DNA from 4 places in the Rhizobium sp. S163 genome. Region 4 is predicted to be linked to each of the others. Evidence: riboswitches for the same ligand, from Rfam matches in the RefSeq annotation. Region 4 holds a riboswitch; each other region holds the start of a gene.
The links. Region 4 has a riboswitch for cobalamin ahead of bluB (5,6-dimethylbenzimidazole synthase). Riboswitches for the same ligand answer to the same signal wherever they lie in the genome.
Positions count from the first base shown of each region.

Region 1: another riboswitch for cobalamin. It lies ahead of QTL96_RS11295 (ABC transporter substrate-binding protein); the one in region 4 lies ahead of bluB (5,6-dimethylbenzimidazole synthase).
Region 2: another riboswitch for cobalamin. It lies ahead of nrdH (glutaredoxin-like protein NrdH); the one in region 4 lies ahead of bluB (5,6-dimethylbenzimidazole synthase).
Region 3: another riboswitch for cobalamin. It lies ahead of cobU (bifunctional adenosylcobinamide kinase/adenosylcobinamide-phosphate guanylyltransferase); the one in region 4 lies ahead of bluB (5,6-dimethylbenzimidazole synthase).

Region 1 covers NZ_JAUDSA010000012.1:302,486-304,680, forward strand. Annotated here, with positions in the region: gene QTL96_RS11295 (ABC transporter substrate-binding protein) at 1-1,005, opposite strand, end outside; cobalamin riboswitch at 1,250-1,489, opposite strand; gene QTL96_RS11300 (cytochrome c family protein) at 1,538-1,924, opposite strand; gene QTL96_RS11305 (ABC transporter substrate-binding protein) at 2,042-2,195, opposite strand, start outside.
Region 2 covers NZ_JAUDSA010000007.1:107,065-109,259, forward strand. Annotated here, with positions in the region: gene QTL96_RS09165 (SCO family protein) at 1-449, shown strand, start outside; cobalamin riboswitch at 784-1,006, shown strand; gene nrdH (glutaredoxin-like protein NrdH) at 1,256-1,477, shown strand; gene nrdI (class Ib ribonucleoside-diphosphate reductase assembly flavoprotein NrdI) at 1,488-1,901, shown strand; gene nrdE (class 1b ribonucleoside-diphosphate reductase subunit alpha) at 1,871-2,195, shown strand, end outside.
Region 3 covers NZ_JAUDSA010000003.1:582,788-584,982, forward strand. Annotated here, with positions in the region: gene cobW (cobalamin biosynthesis protein CobW) at 1-423, opposite strand, end outside; gene cobU (bifunctional adenosylcobinamide kinase/adenosylcobinamide-phosphate guanylyltransferase) at 428-946, opposite strand; cobalamin riboswitch at 1,231-1,624, opposite strand; gene QTL96_RS02990 (chloride channel protein) at 1,871-2,195, shown strand, end outside.
Region 4 covers NZ_JAUDSA010000003.1:326,407-328,601, forward strand. Annotated here, with positions in the region: gene QTL96_RS01735 (DUF2865 domain-containing protein) at 1-330, shown strand, start outside; gene bluB (5,6-dimethylbenzimidazole synthase) at 344-1,030, opposite strand; cobalamin riboswitch at 1,070-1,255, opposite strand; gene QTL96_RS01745 (hypothetical protein) at 1,281-2,114, opposite strand.

The DNA.
Region 1 (2,195 bases), on a different contig from region 4:
GCCGGCGGCAAGGCGTTCCAGGCCGTCGATGGTACGGATCGTCGGGTTCATCGACTGCGCATCCATCTCGACGAAGTGCCTGTTCTTGACGGCATCGAGCTGGCTGGTGACCGGGTCCTTTTCAAGGAAGTCGATCTTAACCTTCGGATCGTCGGCAGCGTAGCGGCGACGGTCCATGGTGGCGATGACGATGACTGCAGGGTTGGCCTGCGCGATCGTTTCCCAACCGACCAGCGGCCACTCTTCCTCGGTGCTGACGACGTTGCGGGCGCCGAGCGTTTTCAGAATATAGGCCGGAGCGCTGTTCTTGCCGGCGATAAAGGCATCGCCCTGCACTTCCTTGCTGGAAAACCAGAAGGCGACAGGCAGATCCTTCGCCGACCCGCCAAGCGATGCCACGGCATCCGCTTCGCGCTTCTTCAAGTCAGCGATCAGGGCCGCGCCGCGATCCTGGATATCGTAGATCTCCGCCAGTTCGGCGATCTCCTGGTAAATCAGCTCCATGGTGAAGAGCTCACTGCGCACGCCGTCGCCACCATCGGTGTTGACCTTCGCGACGCAATCAGCCGGCGAGACATAGGTCTTGATGCCAAGACCGGCGAACTGCTCGCGCTTGCCGACCGAGCCTTGCGTGCCGACATGCCATTCGAACTCGGCCGCAACCAAGTCCGGCTCCTGGCCGACGACGGATTCGAAACTCGGATCATTGTCGGCCAGCCGCTTGATCCCCTTGTTGACCTCGGCATAGGCGGGCAGCACCGGCCCGACCCAGACCGCCGTGCCTACGATCTTGTCGGCAAGGCCGAGCGAGTAGAGAATTTCGGTCATGCCCTGGCCGATCGACACCGTCTTCTTCGGCGCGCTGTCGAATGTCACCTGCTGGCCGCAATTGGTGATCGTCAGCGGGTAGGTCGTTGCCGCTGCATGGGCGGCGGGGAGAAAGGTGGTAAAGGTGCAAGCCGTCGCGATCGAAAGCAGCGCGGTTCGCAGGATGATGCGGTTCATATTGGTCCTCATGTATGACTGAAGCCCGCAGCCGACTGGCCGCGGCTGTGAAACTCGACGCGGGGACCGCCGCGGATGATGCAGGACGACACAGCAGAGCGCTCGCCTGAAATCATGCGGCGGCGAAAACTATCGTTGGATCACGGACATGAGATTTGTGGAGGGGAATAAAGCGGGGCCGCGCCAGCGGCTGACGTCAAAAACCATCATATGATGCTCCTCTCCGGACAACCCCGTCCGGGATGGTGGACACTGTTTTGACGGCAGGTCTCCTGGCTTGCGAATATGCACCTGACATCTGCCTTCCCACGAAGAGCTTCGCAGTGGCATGGCGTTCGAGACGAACACCACAAGAACATCAGGCAATCCGCTTACAGTTGCGGGGGCAGCCACGGTCTTGGCCCCATTCGGGTCGTCCGCACCGTGTTCCCTATTAATCCCGTCGGAAGTCATCCCTTCGGGAACCATCAGGTGTGACTTAGGCGATCCGGCGCCGAGGCGTCAAGCCGTGGCGGACCGACATTTGGCGCGTCTAGGGATTGGCTCGGAGATAGCCGATCAGGTCGGTGATCTCCGACGTCGTCCATAGGCCGCCGAAGCTCATCTTCGTTCCCGGCACTTTCTTCTTGGGGTTTGATAGAAATTCCGAGAGCGCCGCCTCGTCCCAGACAAGTCCGCCGGCACCGGCCGTCTTCATCGCTTCGGAATATCGGTAGTCGGGCAAGCTTCCGGCTGGACGGCCGACGACACCCTTCAGATGCGGGCCGAAACCGTTGCGATCGGAATCGACCTTGTGACAGGCAACGCACAGCCTGAACACCCGCCGTCCATGCTCGACATCCTCGGCGGATGCCGCGGATGTCGTCACGAGCAGGCTCGCGATCGAACAGATCGACGGAAGGATTGAGCGCTTTTTCATATGTCGATGGCCTGTCGTTGTGTTTGCCAAATGCATCTGCTTAGCCAACAAAGCACATAGGCGCCCAGACCAGACTGGTGCGACATGGGAGCACATCCCCCATGTCGCCTGGCGCTTCTACTGCGCGGTCTTGATCTTGGTGACCTCTTCGGCGCTCAATTCGCCGACCGTCGTCACCTCGCCATTGCTGATCTTCCACAGGCGGAACGGACCGGTGATATCGCCGTACTTGTCGAAGCTGACAGGGCCGATGACACCTTCATACTTCACC
Region 2 (2,195 bases), on a different contig from region 4:
TCGACCAATCGATCTTCCACGGCCGCCCCGCGCTGGTTTATTTCGGATACACGAATTGCCCGGAGGTTTGCCCGACAACGATGTACGAGGTGGTCGATTGGATGAATGCTCTTGGAGATCAGGGAAAGTCCCTGAACGCTTTGTTCTTCTCCATCGATCCGGAGCGTGACACGCAGGAGGTGATGCACAACTACGTCACCGCCTTCAGCTCGCGCATTCGCGGTATTACCGGAAGCCCAGACGAGATGAAGAAGGTGGCCGATGGCTGGTTTATCCATGCCGCAAAGGAGGCCAGCGAGGACGGTGACTATCACATGAGCCACACGGTCTCATTGCTTCTGATTGGTGCAGACGGCCGCCTGAAGGGATTGATCCCCTATGGTGCCGACCGGGAAGATGCGATTGCAAAGATCCGTCATCTGCTGCTCAGCGAACCTAAAGGCGTTTGAGATAACCGTCATTTAACGAGTGGAGAAGCGCCATATGTCGAGCGGACCTGGGCGCTGCGCCATTCGCACGGTGATGGCTTTTTACATCGAAGTTGGAGCCGCGGTCACGTTGAGGCTTTAGTGCCTCGTGACGCATCCGTAATCAGCAGTGCGTCAGCATTGGCTTTGAGTGGCAACAGGACCGGTATCCGACGCCTGGCCCATGGCTTGCTCATGGTTTTTCGCTGTTTGCCCCCCCCGTCATCCCCTGCCCTTGATCCCCAGCCCTTGGATCCGTTGCGAAGGAAGATGAGAATAACCACTCGCACCCGTTGACGAGATTTTAGCCTCGTATACTATATCTAGTGTTCAAGGTTCTTTCGATTCGCGTCGGAAGCTAAGACGGGAATACGGTGCGTGAGGCCCATGATGGGCCAAGTAATGCCGGAGCTGCCCCCGCAACTGTAAGCGGTGAGCATTCGATCGATACGTCCACTGATGCCTTGAGGGCATTGGGAAGGCAGATCGGGTGTGACGACCCGCAAGCCAGGAGACCTGCCTTGTAACGAGAACGTCCACGGGCGGGGTGTCCGGAAGGTCGCGATTGCGTGCGGGATGTTGCCGTGCGTACCGCTTCCCCTGACCGCCGCATGAGCCACTTCGGGGTGCAAGTCTTATGATCTTAAGTTTCGAGTTCCGTCAGCGCGAGTGACGGGCGCCTGAGCGTCCGGCGACCGCAAGCGGCTGCTTTCATCATCCATCATTTTTGCCCGGACATCGGCGGATGTCCGATCGCTATCGCACGCCTATCCGACACGGGGATTATCATGAGCATTACCGTCTACAGCAAGCCCGCCTGCGTCCAATGCACGGCGACCACCCGCGCGCTTGACCGCCAGGGGATCAACTATGACGTGATCGACGTCTCGACCGACACGGCGGCTTACGAGCTCGTGCAAGGTCTCGGCTATCGCCAGGTTCCCGTCGTCGTCGCCGGCGACCTGCACTGGGCGGGCTTCCGTCCGGACATGATCAGCGCGCTGGCCTGAGGATCGGCCGGTGGGTGAGCTCGTCTATTTCTCCAGCAGATCCGAGAACACCCATCGCTTTGTCGAAAAACTCGGGCTGCCGGCATCGCGCATTCCCGTCAGTGCGCAGCTCACGCTGACCGCGCAACGTCCCTTTGTGCTTGTTGTCCCGACCTATTGCGGCGACGGCGGCAAGGGCGCCGTGCCCAAACAGGTCATCCGCTTCCTCAACGATGCGGACAACCGTTCGAACCTCCGGGGCGTGATTGCCGCGGGCAACAGCAACTTCGGCGAGACCTTCGGGCTTGCCGGCGACATCATATCCAAGAAATGCCAGGTGCCTTACCTCTACAGGTTCGAGCTTCTCGGCACGGATGAGGATGTCGCCAATGTCACACACGGATTGGAACGATTTTGGACACGGCAGTTCTCGAACGCCCCTTGAAGGCGACAGACACCAAGATAGCCGACGCGACGCTCGACTATCACGCGCTGAACGCGATGCTGAACCTCTATGACGAGGACGGCAGGATTCAGCTCGACAAGGATCGGCAGGCGGCGAAGCAGTATTTCCTGCAGCACGTGAACCAGAACACTGTCTTCTTCCATAATCTCAGGGAGAAGCTCGATTACCTCGTGACGGAGGGGTACTACGAGCAGGAGGTGCTGGACCAGTACTCGTTCAACTTCGTCCGCGATCTGTTCGACCACGCCTACGACAAGAAGTTCCGCTTCCCGA
Region 3 (2,195 bases), 260 kb from region 4:
GCCGGCGGCGACGGCGGCGCTGTCGACTACCGTGATCACGCCATCGACGGTCACTTGCGTACGGATGTCGGGCCAGTTGAAGGCGGCGACCAGCGGCTGCGGCAGGGCAAGGCCAGAGGTCTCGATGACGATATGGTCCGGACGGTTCTCGCGCTCCAGAAGCTTGCTCATCGTCGGGATGAAATCGTCGGCCACGGTGCAGCAGATGCAGCCATTGGTAAGCTCGATGATATCGTCCTCGGTGCAATTCTCGGCGCCGCAGCCCTTCAGCACTTCGCCATCGACGCCGAGATCGCCGAATTCGTTGATGATGAGCGCGATCTTCTTGCCGCCCGCATTGGTCAACAGGTTGCGGATCATCGTCGTCTTGCCGGCGCCGAGAAAGCCGGTGATAACGGTGGCGGGGATCTTCTGCTGGTTCATCAATTCAACCCTTCATTTTCAGCGGCAGTCCCGCCGCGATAAAATACACATCTGCGGCGACCGCCGCGATCATCTGGTGCAGCCGCCCTGCATGGTCGCGAAATTCGCGCGCCATGCGGTTCTCGGGCACGATGCCGAGGCCGACTTCATTGGAAACCATCACGAGGCGCGCCTTCGCCTTCGGCAGATGGGCGGCCAGTGCAGCGAACTCCGCCGCCATGTCGCGCTCCTGCATCATCAGATTGGTGACCCAGAGCGTCAGGCAATCCACAAGCACCGCCCGCCCCTCGCCATCGATCACGGCAAGCCGGCCCGCGAGATCGAGCGGCTCCTCATGCGTGGTCCAGAGATCACCGCGATCGGCCTTGTGCTGATCGATCCGCGCGCGCATCTCCTCGTCCCAGGCGCGGCCGGTGGCGATGTAGTGGCGCTCGAGGCCGCTGTCGATGACGAGCTGCTCCGCAAAGCGCGACTTGCCGGAGCGGGCGCCGCCGAGGATGAGCGTAGAGGATGCGGTGGTCATGCCGGAACGGTTTCCGGCGATAAGCGGTGCCATCCACCACGATCTCCCTCATTCCTGTGCTTGTCACAGGAATCCAGTGCGCCCAAGTCCTCGGGCGCGAGAGACCAACGATCCAGCCGTGAGCAGTCATTCACCGCGCGGACGCGCGGTGGCTGGATTCCTGTGACGAGCACAGGAATGAGGGAACGATGGAAGTGCGTCCGGCCTGACACCGACGCCAAAATCTCATTGTCTGCCATGACAACCTCCGTGCTGGCATTGGGCACACTTGCCCAGGGGTGGGCTTTTCGCCCGGCACGATTGGCAGGTCTCCTGGCTCGCGGGTCCAGGCGACGATCGGGATAGCCACGCAGGCCATCCCGATCGTGCCATCGGTTCTTCCTCGCCTTCCCGGCTGCAATCATGAAAAGGCGGACGATTCGTAGATTTAGAGGCGTCCAACCCCGGTTGATCATGGCTTGCATTGCCAGTGGCTTTTCCGCCGCCTTCAGCCGCTCGCCTGCCTGCACCACGCAGGCAGCCGACAAGAATGCATCCGGCGTCGGACGGAAGACCCTGACCGCTCTACAGTCGCGGGGTCGGCTGTGATGAAAGCGCCCTGGTTGGGTCCACCCCGTCACATTCCCTTTTCATCCGCACCGCTTTTGGCGATCCGGAACCATCCGTTATCGATCCATGGTTAGGCAAGCGCGACTGCGAAGTCAATCGACCGCCAATCGCGCCCACCGGCCAAATTGATTGATATCAACTCTCAAGACGATCATCTCTACCAGATTTATCGTCTATTATCAGAGACTTAATGTCATAAAAACTTGTTGCGTCAGCCGGGTTTTTGCCGCATTTGCAGCGCATGCGGCGCAGCACCGCAAATGTCCCCTCCTTCGCCACCCTTGAACGGGCTTTCGCCCGCCTAGTTTCCCCATCATGCGCCTGAAAATCAATCTTAGACGGCTTGGCCCGCTACACACACTGCTCGACGCCGGGCGCATGCGCGCGCTCCTGAGACGCAGCGAAATGGGCATGGTGCTGGCTGGCGCGTTGATCGGCGTCACGTCTGGCCTCGCCGTCACCGGCATGAGCTTGATCTCGCGTGAGATGCACAGCCTGATCTTCGGGATCAGCGATGTCGAGCGATTGAGCTCCTCGCAGATCGACGACAAGTTCCTGCTGATGGCGGCCCCCGTCTGCGGCGGCATCCTGCTCGGCTTGTTGATGTATGTGCTGGCGAAAACACGCAAGAAGCCGATGG
Region 4 (2,195 bases):
AAGCCCGGCGAAAAATCCTCCTGCAGCTGCAATCTGCCCGCCTATTACGAACAGATGCGCCGCAACCAGTCTGTGAGCGCCCCGCCGCCGCAGAGCTCGATTACCACGATCGAAACCCCGAACACCGCCGCCGCCAAGCCCGAAAGCCCGGTCACGCCAGAGCAGCCGGCGCCCCAGGCGCAGGTCCCCGACCGCCCCTACGATGCCAGTGCCGGCAAGGTGCGCCAGGTGGGTCCGCAGTTCCTCGCCGGCGATCAGGGATCGATCGACCTCAAGCACCCTGCCATGCCGGGCGCCCAGCCGCAGCAACCGCCGGCGCAGAAGCAATAGCAGGCGTCGCGGGCTATGCGCTCCCGCCCCAGCGATCCGCGAACACCAGCTCCTCCAACGGCAGCCGCTGCCGCCAGCCCTTCACCGCGAGCTCCGGCTCCTCGTAGAGCCGGTCGACATAGCCGACACAGAGCCAGGCGACGATCTCGATCCGCTCAGGCACACCGAGCGCCCGCTTCAGATCCGCCTCATGGAAAATGCTCACCCAGCCGACGCCGACGCCTTCGGCGCGCGCCGCAAGCCACAGGTTCTGCACCGCGCAGACGGTGGAGTAGGAATCCATCCGACTATTGTGCGTCCGCCCGAGCACCACGTCGCCGCAGCGATCCGGATCGCAGGTCACGCAGATGCCGACGGATGCCGTGCGAATGCCCTCGAGTTTCAAGGCGCGGTAGGCCTGCTGCCGCTCGCCGGAAAACATCTCCGCCGCCTCGGCATTGGCCTTGGCAAAGGCCTCCCACACGGTCGATCGCACGGCCTCATCGCGAACGACGATGAAATTCCACGGCTGCATGAAGCCGACAGACGGCGCATGATGGGCAGCAGCCAGCAGCCGTCCAATCACATCATCAGGCACCGGATCCGGCAGGAACTCGGATCGCACGTCGCGTCTGGTCTCGATGGCTCTGTAAACGGCGTCGCGCTCGCTCGTCGAAAAGGCACCGGCTCTCGCAAGAGAGCCAGATTGGTCTGGTCGCATCGTCAATCCCCAACAACACAACCGGCCGCTGTCCAGGCGGTCAGTCTATGATTGTCGGGCCGGTCTTCTGACTTGGCGTCATCCGTCTGCCACGCCTTCCCGGCAAAAAGCGCCAGTGGCATCAAGCGGCAGACGTCGGCCTTACAGCGTTGGGCACGTTCCGGTCTCGCACCGAATTCCCGATTCTCCCGCAAGCCTGCGGGCACCCGACGCGCCACCTATGCCGACAAACCGCGCATGATGCAATCGCTCAAGCCTCGACCGGGAAATATCGCACATAGGCGAACTCGTCACCACCAGGTGACCAGTTGGGAACATTGATCGATCCCTGCCCACCGAAAAGTTCGAACAGCGTCGTGAGATTTCCCCCGTCCATATCCATGATCCGCATTCGCACATGCTTGTCGCGCGGATGATCGAAGACATCGGGGTCGTAGGAGATCAGCACTACCTTGTCGTTGTTGGGCGATGGATGCGCGAACCAGTTGCCGTAGTTGTCGTGCGTCACCTGCTCGACGCCTGTGCCGTCGGGATGGATACGCCATATCTGCATCAGGCCGGTGCGGCTGGAGTTGAAATAGATCCAGCGCCCGTCGGCCGAATAATCCGGTCCGTCATTGCGCCCTTCGCCATGCGTCAACCGGCGCTCTTCGCCGCCGGTCACGTCGATCGTGTAGATATCGAACAGGTCGCCGCGAATGCCGCAATAGGCGAGCTCCTTCCCGTCAGGCGACCAGCCATGCCAGTAGGACGGATGATTGGTGGTCACCAGCTGCGGCGTCCCACCCTCGATCGGCAGCGTGTAGATCGCCGATTTTCCGAACTCAACCTTGTCGGAGATGACGATACGGGTGCCATCGGGCGAAATCCCGTGGTCGTTGTTGCAGGCGGTCGCGAAGCCGGTATCGACATGCTCGACCTTCGCCGAGCCGTCGAGCGCCAGGCGATAAAGCAGGCCTTCGTCGTTGAGCAGGAGATAGCTGCCGTCACGGGCGTAATTGGGCGCTTCGACCAGTCTCTCGGTCTGCCAGATCACACGGGCCTCACCCGTCTTGACGTTGTAGATCTCGACGGAACTGCGCATGCAAACTCTCCTCTGACGCGAACATATCCATGACCTACGACAGCTAAATAAGGCACGCAAGGATCGCCCGCGCGCGGCAAT